DNA from 2 places in the Variovorax sp. AC103 genome. Region 1 is predicted to be linked to the other one. Evidence: riboswitches for the same ligand, from Rfam matches in the RefSeq annotation. Region 1 holds a riboswitch; the other holds the start of a gene.

Region 1 (7,421 bases):
AATGTGAAACGCGTGTGGGGCCTGGCGCGCGACGTCCTCGACCGCGCCACGATCTACCTGCCGATCATCCTGACGGCGTGCGTCGCGCTGGGCACCTACTGGCTGGTGCGCAACGCGCCCAAGCTGCTGGAGCCCGTGGCCAAGGTGGCGCCCACGCACGAGCCCGACTACTTCATGCGCGATTTCGTCATCAAGAACTTCCTGCCCAACGGCGACCTGCGCAGCGAGCTGCACGGCACCGAGGGCCGGCACTTCCCCGACACCGACACCATGGAAGTAGACAAGGTGCGCATGCGCTCCGTGTCGCCCGAAGGGCTGGTAACCCGCGCAACGGCCGACCGGGGCCTGTCGAATTCCGACGGCAGCGAGATTCAGCTGTTCGGCAATGCGATCGTCATCCGCGAGCCGACGGTGGGCCCGGGCGGCAAGGCCACGCCGCAGCTCGAGTTTCGCGGCGACTTCCTGCATGCCTACGTCGACACCGAGCGCGTCACCTCGAACAAGCCGGTCACGCTCATCCGCGGCACCGACAAGTTCGTGGGCGACACGCTCGACTACGACAACCTGAGCGGCGTGGCCAACCTGAACGGCCGGGTGCGCGGGGTGCTGATTCCGTCGGCGGCGGCTGCCGCCCCTGCTCCCGCCAAGAAGCGCTGAAGAAGAACAAACCTCCGCATGACCACGTCCCCGCTAGTCTTCATCACCGGTGCATCGAGCGGCATCGGCCAGGCCCTGGCTGCGAGCTTCTGCGACGCGGGCTACCGGCTGGCGCTCGTCGCGCGCCGCACGGCAGAGATCGAATCGTGGGCAAACGCCCGCCAATTAAGCACGGAACGCTATCAAATTTATAGTGCGGACGTGGCGCAGACCGACAGCATCGTGGCTGCGGGCAACGCCTGCATCGCGCGCCAGGGGTTGCCCGACGTGGTGATCGCCAATGCCGGCATCAGCGTGGGCATCGACACGGCGGAGCGCACCGACCTCGACGTGCTGGCGCAGACCTTCGCCACCAACAACGTCGGCCTGGCCGCCACCTTCCATCCGTTCGTGCGGGCCATGGTGCGGCGCGGCAGCGGGCGGCTGGTGGGCATCGGCAGCGTGGCATCCATTCGGGGGCTGCCGGGGCACGGTGCCTACTGCGCCAGCAAGGCCGGCGTGGTGGCGTACTGCGAAAGCCTTCGCGGCGAGCTGCACAACAGCGGCGTCAAGGTGGTCACCCTTTGCCCGGGCTACATCGACACGCCGCTCACGCAGGGCAACCGCTATGGCATGCCGTTTCTCATGAAGGCGGAGGACTTCGCCGCCCAGGCGCTGCGCGCCATCGAGTCGGGCACCAGCTACCGCGTGATTCCGTGGCAGATGGGCGTGATTGCGAAGGTCATGCGCATGCTGCCCAATTCCCTGCTTGACCGGGCCGTGCAGGGGCGGGGGCGCAAGAAGCGCAGCGGGGAAACCTGAGCGCGATCACGCCAGCGCGCGGTCTTGCGCGGCCGACCACGAAAAAAGGCTCCGGAGGGAGCCTTTCGTCTTTCTGTGTGCCGAGGTGCAGGGCTCAGTAGCTGTTGCCGCCACCACCGCCGTAGCCGCCGCCACCACCACCGCCGCTGCGGCCACCACCGCCGCCGCCACGCGGGCCGGCGCCGTAGGGGCTGCGGAAACCGCCGTCTCCACCGCCACCGCCGCCGCCGCTGCGGCCACCGCCACCGCCGCCGTAGCCGCCACCGCCGGAGCGACCACCGCCGCCACCGCTGCGATCGCCGCCACCGCCACCGTAGCCACCACCGCCGCCGCCGTAGCCACCGCCACCACCGCCGCCATAACCACCACCGCCGCCGCCGTAGCCGCCGCCACCACCGCTGCGCGGGGGACGTGCTTCCATCGGACGTGCTTCGTTGACGACGACGCTGCGGCCGCCCAGGGGCTGGCCGTTCATGCCGGTGATGGCTGCTTGAGCTTCCGCGTCACTGCCCATCTCGACGAAGCCGAAGCCCTTCGAGCGGCCGGTGTCGCGTTCCATCATGACCTTGGCGCTGGTCACTGCACCGAACTGGCCGAAAGCCTGTTCGAGATCCTGGTCGCGCACCGAGTAAGGCAGGTTGCCGACGTACAGTTTGTTGCCCATCGAGGGACTCCTATAAACACATCAAGAAAAGCGATGGAGTCCCGAAAGCATCACTCAAACGAGAGCCGTCGAGTCGCGCGAAACTGACCGATCACCGAGCTGTCTCCCGGCCAAAATGAAGAGGGAGGCTCGTGCATTATGGGGGAAATATTTAAAAAGCAAGCGGGAATTTGCGTCTTGAGGTAGCCCCTGTCAAAACCATCGGAAAGCCAGTGCACGCTTACTGTTGGCGGGCTATTCCGGCGCGAGCGGTGGTTAGAATTCGCCCCGTCATTGGGGAGTAGCCGCCTTCCGATTTGCGAGAAGGGCCCGCGTCAACAGACTTGTCCTGCCCCACACGGGACATGGCGCGTGCAGTGAGCCCACACCTGGCGAGACCTTTGACCATGCAACTTCGGGAAATATGGCCGAAGGTGTTGCATGGTCAATTGCGTCCTTCGGCCCAAGGAACCCCACGTTCATCATGGAAGCTTTTCTCGTTGCAACCGGCGTCGTTGCGCTCGCGGAAATGGGCGACAAGACCCAACTCCTGGCCCTTTTGCTTGCGGCCCGTTTCAGGAAACCCTGGCCGATCGTGCTCGGCATCTTCGTCGCCACCATCGTCAATCACGCGCTGGCGGGCGCCGTCGGCAACTACATCACGCGCTGGCTCGGGCCCGAGGTGTTGCGCTGGATCCTTGGCGGCTCGTTCATCGCCATGGCGGTCTGGATGCTGATTCCCGACAAGCTCGACGACGACGACGCCCCAGGCGTGTCGAAGTTCGGCGTGTTCGGCACCACCGTCATCGCCTTCTTCCTGGCCGAGATGGGCGACAAGACCCAGATCGCCACCGTCATGCTCGCCGCGCGCTTCACGCACGACTACTTCTGGGTGGTCGCCGGCACCACGCTGGGCATGATGCTGGCCAACGCGCCGGTGGTGTGGCTGGGCGACAAGATCGTGCGGCGTGTGCCGATCAAGCTCGTGCACGGCATCTCCGCCGCGATCTTCCTGGTGCTCGGCATCGTCATGATCGTCGGCTGGTAAGAAGGGCGGGTTGCTTCCGGGAACACCGCGGAACCGGCTTCGCCGGGCCGCCGGTGTTGCCCCCGTAGAGGGGGTGGAGAAGCGACACGCAGTGCGCGAAGCCTGGGGGATATACTTGCCCTGCGCCGATTTGCTACAGCTTGCGGGCGCTTTATAAATTCAGCTAAAGACAGGCGCGGCAGACCCGGCTCGTTTTTGGCGAGGCCGGGTTTTTTCATTCATGTCGTCGTCACCTCCTTTGGTCGTCACCTCGCAATCGATGCAGTTCGCAGGGCCGCTGGCCTTGCGCAGCGGCGCGTCGATCAGCGACTACACGCTCGCCTACGAAACCTACGGCACCCTGAACGCCGAGCGCAGCAATGCGGTGCTGGTGTGCCATGCCCTGAACGCCTCGCATCACGTCGCCGGCGTCTACCAGGGCCAGGCCCGCTCCGAGGGCTGGTGGGACAACATGGTGGGCCCCGGCAAGCCGGTCGACACCGACCGCTTCTTCGTGATCGGCGTGAACAACCTCGGCTCCTGCTTCGGCTCGACCGGCCCGATGCACGTCAACCCCGCCACCGGCCGCGTCTACGGCGCCGACTTCCCGGTGGTCACGGTCGAGGACTGGGTCGACGCCCAGGCCGCGCTGCTCGACGCGCTCGGCATCGACACGCTCGCGGCAGTGATGGGCGGCAGCCTCGGCGGCATGCAGGCGCTGTCCTGGACGCTGCAGTACCCCGCGCGCGTGCGCCACGCCGTGGTGGTGGCCAGCGCGCCCAACCTCACGGCCGAGAACATCGCCTTCAACGAGGTGGCGCGACGCGCCATCGTGACCGACCCCGACTTCCACGGCGGCCATTTCTACGAACACGGCGTCGTTCCGAAACGCGGCCTGCGCATCGCGCGAATGATCGGCCACATCACGTACCTCAGCGACGACGTGATGAACGCGAAGTTCGGCCGCATCCTGCGCAGTGCCGTGGAAGGTGAGGGCAACGCCGGGCCTGCGGCGCTCGACTACCGATATTCCACGCAGGACGTCGAGTTCCAGATCGAAAGCTACCTGCGCTACCAGGGCGACAAGTTCAGCGAGTACTTCGACGCCAACACCTACCTGCTGATCACCCGCGCGCTCGACTACTTCGACCCCGCGCGCAGCCACGGCGGCAAGCTCAGCACCGCGTTCGCCACTGCCACGGCCAAGTTCCTGCTCGTGAGCTTCAAGACCGACTGGCGCTTCTCGCCCGCGCGCAGCCGCGAGCTGGTGAAGGCGCTGCTGGAGAACCGCCGCAACGTGAGCTACGCCGAGATCGACGCGCCGCACGGCCACGACGCCTTCCTGCTCGACGACGTGCGCTACATGGGTGTGGTGCGCTCCTACTTCGAGCGCGTTGCCAAGGAGATCCAATGAGCGACCTCGACCATCAACGCCTGATTGCGCAGCTCGTGCCGCAGGGATCGCGCGTGCTCGACCTCGGCTGCGGCGACGGCGCCCTGCTCGACCTGCTGCAGCGCGAGCGCGGCTGCACCGGCTACGGCGTGGAGATTGCCGACGGCAACGTGCTGCAGTGCATTCGCCGCGGGGTCGACGTGATCCAGCTCAACCTCGACGAAGGCCTGGCGATGTTCGACGACGCCTCGTTCGACGTGGTGCTGCAGATCGACACGCTGCAGCACCTGCGCAACGCCGAGGTGATGCTGCGCGAGACCGCGCGCGTGGGGCGCACCGGCATCGTCGCCTTTCCCAACTTCGCGCACTGGCCCAACCGCCTGAGCATCGCGCGCGGCCGCATGCCCGTGACGCGCCGCCTGCCCTACCAGTGGTACGACACGCCCAACATCCGCGTGGGCACCTTCAAGGACTTCGAGGTGCTGGCCGGCAAGAACAACCTGCGCGTGCTCGATGCCTTCGGCCTGCAGGACGGCCGCGACGTGCGCTGGCTGCCCAATGCGCGCGCCGGCACGGCGGTCTTCAAGTTCGAGCGCGGCGGCAGCTGAAGCCCGCCCGCAGCGCACGATGAGCTTCACGCTTGCCGAGCCGGTCCACAGCGAGTTGCTGATCAGGAAGAGCCGCTTCATCGGCTGCGTGCAGCCGGTCGCCGACCGCGCGGCTGCGTTGGCGGTGGTGGCTTCGCTGCGCGCAGAACACCCCGCTGCCGCGCATGTGTGCTGGGCCCTGATGGCCGGCGGACAGTCGGCCGCGAACGACGACGGCGAGCCCGGCGGCACCGCCGGCCGGCCGATGCTCGAGGTGCTGCGCCACCAGCAGATCGAAGGAGCGCTCGCCACCGTGGTGCGCTATTTCGGCGGTGTGAAGCTGGGCGCGGGCGGCCTCGTGCGGGCCTACACCGATGCGGTCGCGCAGGCCCTGCTCGGCGCCGCGCTCGTGCCGCTGGTGCGCCAGCGCAGCCTGCGCTGCACGGTGCCCTACGCGCTCGAAGGCTTGGTGCGTCGCGAGCTCGCCGCGGCCGGAGCGGTGCTCGACGGTGTGGCGCACGGCGACGACGTGGCCTTCGCCTTCTCGCTGCCCGAGCCCGACGCCGATGCGTTCATCGCCCGCCTCGGCGATGCTGCGCAAGGGCGCGCCGTCTGGCCGAAGGCGTGACGCGCTTCGCCGGCACCGCAGATGCCGCGGGTGCCGTGGACACCGGCGCCGTCATCGCCAGAATGCCGCGCGGCGCCAGCGGCACCGCCTCGTCGCCGGGTCCGCGCCGCGCCATCTCTGCGGTCACGATGCCGGTGGGCACGGCCAGCACGCCCCAGCCCAGCAGCATCATCACCGAGGCGATCGCGCGGCCCAGGTCGGTCTTGGGCACGAGGTCGCCGAAGCCCACCGTGGCCATCGTCGAGATGGCCCAGTAGATCGCCACCGGAATGCTGGTGAAGCCGTGCACCGGTCCTTCGACCACGTACATCAGCGTGCCCATCACCAGCACCACCAGCATCACGAAGCCGACGAACACCGTGATCTTTCGCCGGCTCGCATGCACCGCCGACACCAGCGCGCGGTACTCCTCGGAGTAGCGCGACAGCTTGAAGATGCGGAACACGCGCAGCAGCCGCAGGATGCGCACGTCGATCAGGTAGGCCAGGCCCGGCGTGAGCACGGCCAGGAAGGTCGGCAGCAACGCGAGCAGGTCGATCACGCCGTAGAAGCTTCCCGCATAGCGCGCGGGCCGATTCACGCAGGCCAGCCGCCCGAGGTATTCGAGCGTGAAGAGCGCGGTGAACACCCATTCGAGCACGCCGAACACGTGGCCGAAGCGCAAATGGATGGCCTGCACGCTGTCGAGAATCACCACGCCCACGCTGGTCACGATCACCGCGATCAGGATCAGGTCGAACAGCCGGCCCAGCCGCGACTCCGACTCGAAGATCACCGAGAACAACGTGCGGCGCCAACCCTGCTCGGGCTTGCCGAAACGCTCGTCGCCTGCGGCCGAATCCGAAGAGGTGGTGGTGGCGGTGCTGCTCGAAAGGGTCGTCATCTGCCGTGGTTTAGGGTCTACTGGAAAGCCATTGTCGGCGGGGTGTACCGTCTTACTCGGTTACGCCTCTTGCGCAATGAAGTACGGCAGGCCGCAAGTGCGTTCTTACGATAGTCCTTTTCCTAGAGGAGCTCCCCATTGGCTACACAGTCCCCCTTCTTCGGCAAGCGTGACCGAGACACCGACTCGTTGACTTCCCGCCCCGCACCGCTGGTCGGCGCAGGCACCAATCTCTCGGGTACCCCCGTCAATCCCTCGTCGCTCACCGCACAGCAAGGCGGCCTGAACGCAGCATCGGCAGCTGCTGCACCCGTCGCCAAGGAAGGCGGCAGCAAGCTCACCGTCGGCCCGAACATCAAGCTCAAGGGCGTGGAGATCACCGATTGCGACACGCTCGTGGTCGAAGGCCTGGTCGAAGCCACGATGGACTCGCGCCTGATGCAGATCGCCGAACAGGGCGAATTCAAGGGCTCCGCCGAAATCGACATCGCCGAGATCCGCGGTGTGTTCGACGGCAACCTCACCGTGCGCGAAAAGCTCGTGATCCATTCGACCGGCAAGGTCACCGGCAAGATCCGCTACGGCAAGATCGTCATCGAAGAAGGCGGCCAGCTGTCCGGCGAAATCAGCTTCGGCACCAAGGCGTAGTGTCCGTGCGCCGCGGGGGCCTCATCAGGCTCCCGGCGGCGTCCACCCCAGGCGCTCCAGCAAGGCACCGGCCGCGGCCGGTGCTTTTTCTTTGGCGCCGTTGATGAAGTAGACGAACACGTCGCGCTTTTTTGGCGATGCGGCCCAGCCCTGT
Region 2 (7,421 bases), on a different contig from region 1:
GCCCGGCGGCCGGCGTGTAGCCCGCTGCGATCCATTCACCGGTGATGTGGCCCGGCGGCGTGGCGCCTATGTCGCGGTAGATCACTTCATCGTCGGGCCGCGCGGCGCGCCAGGTCGACACGAAATGGTGGCTCAGCCGGCGCGAATGCGAGCCGTGCACGTGCGTGCCCGAACGGCCGGGGCGGGCGCTGGCGTCGATGTGGAGCAGGGTGGTCATGGTGCGGTCCTCGTTGACGGAGTCGATGGATGAAGTGGATTCAGCTGTCTGCTTGACATGGTTCTCAATCTATCCAAGCATCTAGAGCGTGACAAACGACGATTTTTTTGCGCTGCTGAAAATTGAATTCATTCATGGACAACCCCCGTCAACTCCCGCCGCTGGCGTCGCTGCGCGCTTTCGAGGCCGCCGCGCGGCACTGCAGCGCCAAGCTCGCGGCGAGCGAGCTTTCGGTGACACCCACGGCCATCAGCCACCAGGTGCGGCAGCTCGAAGAATCGCTCGGCGTGGCGCTCTTCATCCGCCAGCCGAGGCAACTGGTGCTTACGCCGCAGGGCCGCGAACTGCAGGCGGTGCTGGGCGAATCGTTCGATGCCATGGCGAATGCGGTGGTGCGGTTGCGCGCACCGCCCCGCCGCCAGGCGATCACGCTGTCGGCCACACCGGCCGTGGCTGCGCGTTGGCTGTTGCCGCGCGTGAGCAGCCTGCGCGAAAAGCATCCACGGCTGGACCTGCGCATCCATGCGTCGCACGAGGCGGTTGCGCTCGACGGCGTCACCGCCGACATCGCCATCCGATATGGCAAGGGGCAATGGCCCGGCATGGTCGCGGAGAAGCTGTTCGACAACGTCTTTGCACCGGCCTGCAGCCCCGCGCTGAAGCTGCGCCGGCGCGGCGACCTGGCGCGGCATGCGCTGCTGCACTTTTCGCTGCCCCGCAGCAGGAACCAGCCCGGCACCTGGCGCGAGTGGCAGCAGGAGGCGCAGGTGCCGGGCCTCGACGTGTCCGCGGGGCCGGTGTTCTCCGACGAGACGCACACCGTGTCGGCCGCGCTGCAGGGGCAGGGCGTGGCGCTGATGAGCCTTGCGCTGATCGCCGATGAACTGCGCGCGGGCAACCTCGTGCAGCCGTTCGGGCCGCAGTTGCCGGGGCTGCCATTCTTCCTCGTGTGTCCGCAGGCGCGGCGTTCGGAGCCCGCCGTGGCGGCGGTGTTCGAGTGGGTGAAGGGGCTGGCGCCGCTGGATGCGATCGCTTCAGTCCGGGATGCTCGGGGTGCGTCCAATTTCAATAAGGGCAACAAGTCTCCATGAGCGAAGTCCCATTCCGGAAAAACCGAATCCTGACCGACGCGCTGCACGCTCGCTTCCAGGGCCTGGCGATTTCAGTGGAATATGGGAGCGCAGCGTTTGACCAGCCCACCATCGAGCGCTAGCATCGCCTCCGTGTTCACCCCCGCATCCTTGTCCTCTCGCCTCGTGCGCGCATGCTGTTTCAGCGTGCCATGGAGCGCTTGCGGCTAGCGAATCTGTTCACGTCCGCATCCTCGATGGCCACCCGTTGCAAGACCGGTGGCCTTTTTGTTGCCTGCGTTTCTTCCGGCATCACGAAAGCTCGCATGTCCCTTGCCCTGTACGACACCTGGTCGCGCGCCGTGCGGCCATTCGCTCCCTTGCAGCCCAGCCACGTGGGGCTGTATTGCTGCGGACCGACGGTGTACGACCACGCGCACATCGGCAACCTGCGAACCTACGTGTTCGAGGACGTGTTGCGCCGTGTGCTCGAGCTGAACGGGTACGCCGTGCGGCATGTGGTGAACATCACGGACGTGGGCCACCTCGTGTCCGACGCCGACGAGGGCGAAGACAAGATGGAGAAGGGAAGCCGGCGCGCCGGAGAGTCCGCATGGGCCATCGCGCAGCGCTATACCGCTGCCTTCCAGGCCGACTGGCGGGCGCTGAATCTGCTGGAGCCCACGGCCTGGCCGCGTGCCACGGACTACATTCCCGAGCAGATGGCGTTCATCGGCGAGCTGGAGCGCAAGGGCTACACCTACCAGACCGCCGACGGCCTCTACTTCGACACCACGCGACAGGACGACTATGGCCACCTGGCCCGGCTGGACCGCGAAGGCCTGCGGGCCGGAACACGCGTTGCGATGGGTGAGAAGCGCAGCATCTCGGACTTCGCGCTCTGGAAGTTCAGTCCGGCGGGCGCCCATCGGCAAATGGAATGGGACAGCCCCTGGGGGCGCGGCTTTCCCGGCTGGCACATCGAATGCTCGGCCATGTCGGCCGCGCTGCTGGGGCCGTGGTTCGACATTCATTGCGGTGGCGAAGACCACGTCGCGGTGCACCACAGCAATGAGATTGCGCAGACGCAGGCCTGCCACGGCACCCGGCTTGCCAATTTCTGGATGCACGGGCACTTTCTCACGCTGGACGACAGGAAGATGGCCAAGGCGGACGGCGGCTTCCTGCGCCTTCAGACATTGATCGACCAGGGCATCGACCCGATGGCCTATCGCTACCTGTGCCTGACCGCGCACTACCGAAGCACCTTGCGTTTCACGGAAGAGGCGATGAACGCGGCGCAGTCGGCACTGGACAGGCTGCGCAGGGCCTACGCGAGCTGGCCTCGGGGCGGAGCGGCCGATGGTGACTTCGTGGCCCGTTTCGACGCCGAGGTGAACCAGGACTTGAACCTGCCGCGCGCGTTGGCCGTCCTGTGGGAGCTGGTCAGGGGCAATTTGCCGCCGGAGGTCCGACGCGCCACGGTCGACCATTTCGATACCGTGCTCGGGTTGCGCGTGGGTCAGTGGACGCCCCCGCCGCACCGTATGCCCGCGGAGGTTGCCGCGTTGCTTGCCGAACGCCAGGTGGCGCGTGCCGACAAAGACTGGGTGCAGGCCGATCGTCTTCGTGATGCGTTGAGGGCGCTGGGCTGGCAAGTGGAGGATGGCGCTAACGGACAGCAGCCGAGTCCGATCTGACATGGAGAAGGGAGGACGGCGCCTTTTTTTGCGAAGACGGCTGTCAAGTTGCGCCAGGGCAACAAGCCCAACCATTCAGCCCAAGCCAACAACAAAGTCACAAAAATGAAGGATTGGTGTTTGAAGCCGTTGGTGCCTTGAAACAATTTTGTAAGAGTTTTAACTACCTAAAGACTACTATTCAAGGCATAAAACAGACAAGGATCCTCATGGAGACATACCCGACCCTGCGCCAGGCCACAGGCGTTGCCCGCACCCTCAGCAAGCGCTCGTCATGCACCATCGTGGTCTACCGCATGGGCGAGGAAAAGTTCGTGGCAGCGCATGCCACCGACCGTGTGGACGGCGGAACCATCGAAGGTGTGTACCGCGACGGGTACGTCGTGAAGACGCTGCTGACAAAGAAGGACTGACGGGCCCGGTTCCTTCGCTTCGAGAGCCTCCTTCGGGAGGCTTTTTTGCGGGCACGGGCAAGACCCTGCCGCCAAAGCAGCCGCTGTCACACGGGCCGTGCAACCGGCCCACTAGAATCGCCGCTCCCTTGGGGAGTAGCCGGCTTCCGGACTTCGGAAGCGCTCACGTCAACATACTCGGTTCGCACCCTGCGACCGTGGCGTGAGCAGCCGAAAGGTTGGCGAGACCAGCGGTGCACGAACGCGGCCTTGGCCGGCGGGTTCGTGTGCCGCGGCGTCTTGAACCGGCCTTGCCTGCTACTCCCAAAATGAACCTTGCCTCCACGATCCTCCTCGCATTCGCCATGTCGACGGATGCTTTCGCCGCTGCTGTCGGCAAAGGCGCAGCCCTGCGCAAACCTTCCTGGCGCGAGGCCCTGCGAACCGGACTCATCTTCGGCGTCATCGAGGCGATCACGCCGGTCATCGGCTGGGCGGCGGGCCTGGCCGCCGCGAGCTACGTCGCGAAATGGGACCACTGGATCGCGGTCACGCTGCTCAGCGTGCTGGGCCTGCGCATGATCTGGGCGGGCTTCGGCGCACCCGACGCCGTCGATGACAAGCCGAGCCGCAACTCCTTCTGGACGCTCGCGATCACCGGCTTCGCCACGAGCATCGACGCCATGGCGGTGGGTGTGGGGCTGGCCTTCATCAACGTCAACATCGCGTGGACCGCGCTGGCCATCGGGCTGGCGACGATGACGATGGTGACCCTCGGCGTGATGGTGGGGCGCGTGCTGGGCGCGGTGATCGGCAAGCGCGCAGAGATCCTGGGCGGCGTGGTGCTGATCGGGATCGGGTTCTTCATTCTTTACGAGCACCTGAACGGCTTGGCTTGAGCCCAGGCTGAACGGCTTCACCGGGCTGCACGCGCTTGCGCGCGCGTGCAGCATCGTCAACCGGCAACGGCCTGCGCCGCGACCCAGTCCCACACCGCGCGAATCGCCGGTTCGTTCTGCCGCCCGTGGGCCGCCGCAAGAAAGTAGCTGCCGGTAGCCAGCGCGGGCCCGAAGGGCTGCACCAGCGCCCCGCTGCGGAGTTCTTCCGCGGACAGCGTGAGGCTCAGCAGCGCCACGCCATGCCCCGCGAGCGCCGCCAGCGTGGCGTGCGTCTCGTCGGAAAACGACAGGCCCGCGGCTTTGATCCCACGCCCCCTCGGTGGCGCGATGCCGGCTTCACGAAACCAGCGCGGCCACACGGCCGGCGCAAGGGCCTGCGGCTGCCAGTCGCAATGAATGAGCTGGTGCTTCGGCAGGTCGGCCACGCGCTTCAACCCCAGCATCGGGCTGCACAGCGGCGCATAGCGCTCGGGCATGAGTTCGCGCGACACCAGCTCCGGCCAGTTGCCGCTGCCGGAGCGCACCGCGATGTCGGCGTCGCCGCGTGCAAGGTCGACCAGCGTGTCGCTCGTGTGCAAGCGCAGTTCGACGTGGGGGCATGACTTGCGGAACGCCTCCATGCGCGGCAGCACCCAGCGCGCGGCGAAGGCGGTGTTGGTCGTCAGCGTCACGGCCTGCGATGCGGCGGGCCGGCGCAGCTTGTCGACACCGGCTTGCAGCACGTCGAAGCCCGTGCGCAGGTCTTCGAAGAGCCGGCGGCCCGCAGGCGTCAGCGCGAGCTGCCGCGTGAGCCTGCGAAACAACGGCTGGCCCAGCGTGTCTTCGAGCGCGCGCACCTGGTGGCTGATGGCCGACGGCGTCACCGAGAGTTCGAGCGCCGCGCGCTGAAAGCTCAGGTGGGCAGCGGCGGCCTCGAAGGCGCGCAGGGACAGCAGCGGCGGCAGCCGGCGGGGAGGGCGAACAGATGAGCCAATCTCGTCCATAGGCAGAGAAATGATCGTTTGTGGGGACGGGCCTGCATGCCTAGATTCGAGGCCTGCAAAGCCATTGTGGCAGCGCAAGGCAGACCAACCCAGCTCACCCATGAAGACCCAGACCCAGACCGTGAAACTTCTTCACATCGACGCCAGCGCCCGCGCGGGCCGCTCCGGCATCGACCCGCACGGCTCGCACACGCGCCGCCTGTCCGCGCGCTTCGTCGAGCGATGGCGCCAGGCGCGGCCCGGCGACCGCATCGACCACCTCGACGTGGGCCAGCACCCGCCCGCGCACGTCGACGGCCGATGGATCCACGCGGCTTTCACGCCACCGGCCGCACGCGAACCCTGGATGTCCGAGACGCTGGCGGAGAGCGACCGCCTGGTCGACCAGCTCATCGCCGCAGACCTCGTCGTCATCGGCCTGCCCATGTACAACTTCAGCGTGCCCGCGCAGTTCAAGGCCTGGATCGACAACATCGTGCGCGTGGGCCGCACCTTCGGCTTCGACCGCGCGCGCGGCGCGGTGCCTTACTGGCCGCTGCTGGCGGATGCGGGCAAGCGCGTGGTGCTGCTGGGCGCGCGCGGGGACCACGGCTACGGCGACGGCGAGGGTGGGGGCGGACGCGTGGCCCACCTCAACCACACCGAGAGCAGCGTGCGCGCGGCGCTGGGCTACATCGGCATCACCGAGGTGTTCGAGGCGGCGGTGGAGTTCGACGAGTTCGGCGGCGAGCAGTTGGCGCAGTCGCTGCGGCGCACCGAGTCGCGCGTGGACGATCTGGCCGACTTCCTGCTGCGCTCGATCACGCGCAGCCAGGCCGCCACGGGCAGTGCGCCGCCAGCGGATGCGCACCCAAGCGGATCAGGCGGCCCGCGTCAACGCGGCGTGTTCGACGCCACCGCCCCCGCCGGCGCATCGTCCCATCCGCCGCCGAGCGCCTTGTAGAGGTTCACGGTGTTCACCGCCTGCTTGAGCTGCAGTTCGATGGCCTGGCGCTGCTCGATGTACAGCTCGCGCTGCGAATCGGCGCCGGCGAAGTAGTCCTCCAGCCCGTTGCGAAAGCGCGTGCGCGAAATGGACGCCACCTTGTCCAGCGCCTGCACGCGCGCCTGCTGCGCCGCGATCTGCGGTCGCAGGTGGCTGTCGGCAATGAGCGCGTTGGCCGTTTCGCGCAGCGCCTGCTGCACCGCGTACTCGTAGCTGGCCATGGCGGCGGCCAGCCGCTCTTCGTTGGCGCTCAGGTTGGCCGAGCGGCGGCCCCAGTCGAAGATGGGCAGCGACACGCCGAGCACGGTGGCCCAGCTGCGGTTGCCCGCGCCCAGCAGGCTGGAGAACTCGGTGCTCAGCCCACCCGCCACGGCCGTCAATGAAAAGCTCGGATAGAACGCCGCCTTGGCCGCGCCCACGCCCGAGTTCGCAGCCTCGACGCGGGCATAGGCGGCCAGCAGGTCGGGTCGGCGCTGCAGCAGGCTGGCGGGCAGGCCCACGGGCACGTCGGCCACCGAACGCTCGGGCCACGGGCGCTGCATGCCGATGGTCGGCGGCACCGGCTGGCCGACCAGCACCGCCAGCCACTGCAGGTCCTGCCCCACGCGCATGCGGAACTCCTCGCGCTGCACGTTGGCGCGCTCCACCAGCGACTGCGAGCGCAGCACGTTCAGGTCCGACGTGCCGCCCACGGTGCGGGCGCGCTGCATCACGCGGGTGCTGTCGCTCTGGCTGCCGAGGTCACCCTCGGCGAGCGCCAGCAGGGCGCGGTCGGCGCGCAGCGTGAGGTAGGCGTTCGACACTTCGCCCACCAGGTTCATGCGCGCGGCCGCCAGGTCGCGCTCGCTGGCCAGGGCCTGAGAGCCGGCCTGCTTCACGCCGGCGTCGACATGGCCGAAGAAGTCGAGCTCGTACGCCGTGACGCCGGCCTGCACGGCGTAGGTGGTGGCCACCCGGCCCACCGCCTGGTTGTTGGTGACGATGCCGTCGGGGCCGAGCGAGGTGGTCACGTTGCCGCGCCCGACCGAGCCGGCCAGGCCGATTTCGGGGAAGAGGCCGGCGCGCGTGCCGCCGTACACGGCGCGCGCCTCGCGGGCCTTGGCGGCATACACGCGCAGGTCGCGGTTCTGCAACAGGGCGGTGGCGATGAGGCCGCGCAGCTCGTCGTCGCGCAC

Evidence for each region. A riboswitch is a leader RNA that binds a small molecule or an ion and turns the genes downstream of it on or off. The one in region 1 is predicted to bind manganese.
Region 2: it holds a riboswitch for manganese, as region 1 does, so the genes downstream of both, mntP (manganese efflux pump MntP) here and AC0IYU_RS03725 (TMEM165/GDT1 family protein) in region 1, are expected to answer to the same signal.

Annotation. Positions count from the first base shown of each region.
Region 1 covers NZ_CEEDFC010000002.1:227,736-235,156, reverse strand. Annotated here, with positions in the region: gene lptC (LPS export ABC transporter periplasmic protein LptC) at 1-657, shown strand, start outside; gene AC0IYU_RS03735 (SDR family oxidoreductase) at 676-1,458, shown strand; gene AC0IYU_RS03730 (RNA recognition motif domain-containing protein) at 1,553-2,122, opposite strand; yybP-ykoY riboswitch at 2,386-2,574, shown strand; gene AC0IYU_RS03725 (TMEM165/GDT1 family protein) at 2,586-3,149, shown strand; gene metX (homoserine O-succinyltransferase MetX) at 3,370-4,542, shown strand; gene metW (methionine biosynthesis protein MetW) at 4,539-5,129, shown strand; gene AC0IYU_RS03710 (IMPACT family protein) at 5,149-5,736, shown strand; gene AC0IYU_RS03705 (ion transporter) at 5,681-6,619, opposite strand; gene AC0IYU_RS03700 (bactofilin family protein) at 6,758-7,267, shown strand; gene AC0IYU_RS03695 (DUF72 domain-containing protein) at 7,292-7,421, opposite strand, start outside.
Region 2 covers NZ_CEEDFC010000001.1:346,778-354,198, reverse strand. Annotated here, with positions in the region: gene AC0IYU_RS01640 (FMN-dependent NADH-azoreductase) at 1-217, opposite strand, end outside; gene AC0IYU_RS01635 (LysR substrate-binding domain-containing protein) at 352-1,308, shown strand; gene AC0IYU_RS01630 (hypothetical protein) at 1,305-1,430, shown strand; gene cysS (cysteine--tRNA ligase) at 1,614-2,987, shown strand; gene AC0IYU_RS01620 (hypothetical protein) at 3,197-3,400, shown strand; yybP-ykoY riboswitch at 3,524-3,694, shown strand; gene mntP (manganese efflux pump MntP) at 3,709-4,278, shown strand; gene AC0IYU_RS01610 (LysR substrate-binding domain-containing protein) at 4,335-5,261, opposite strand; gene AC0IYU_RS01605 (FMN-dependent NADH-azoreductase) at 5,362-6,204, shown strand; gene AC0IYU_RS01600 (efflux transporter outer membrane subunit) at 6,135-7,421, opposite strand, start outside.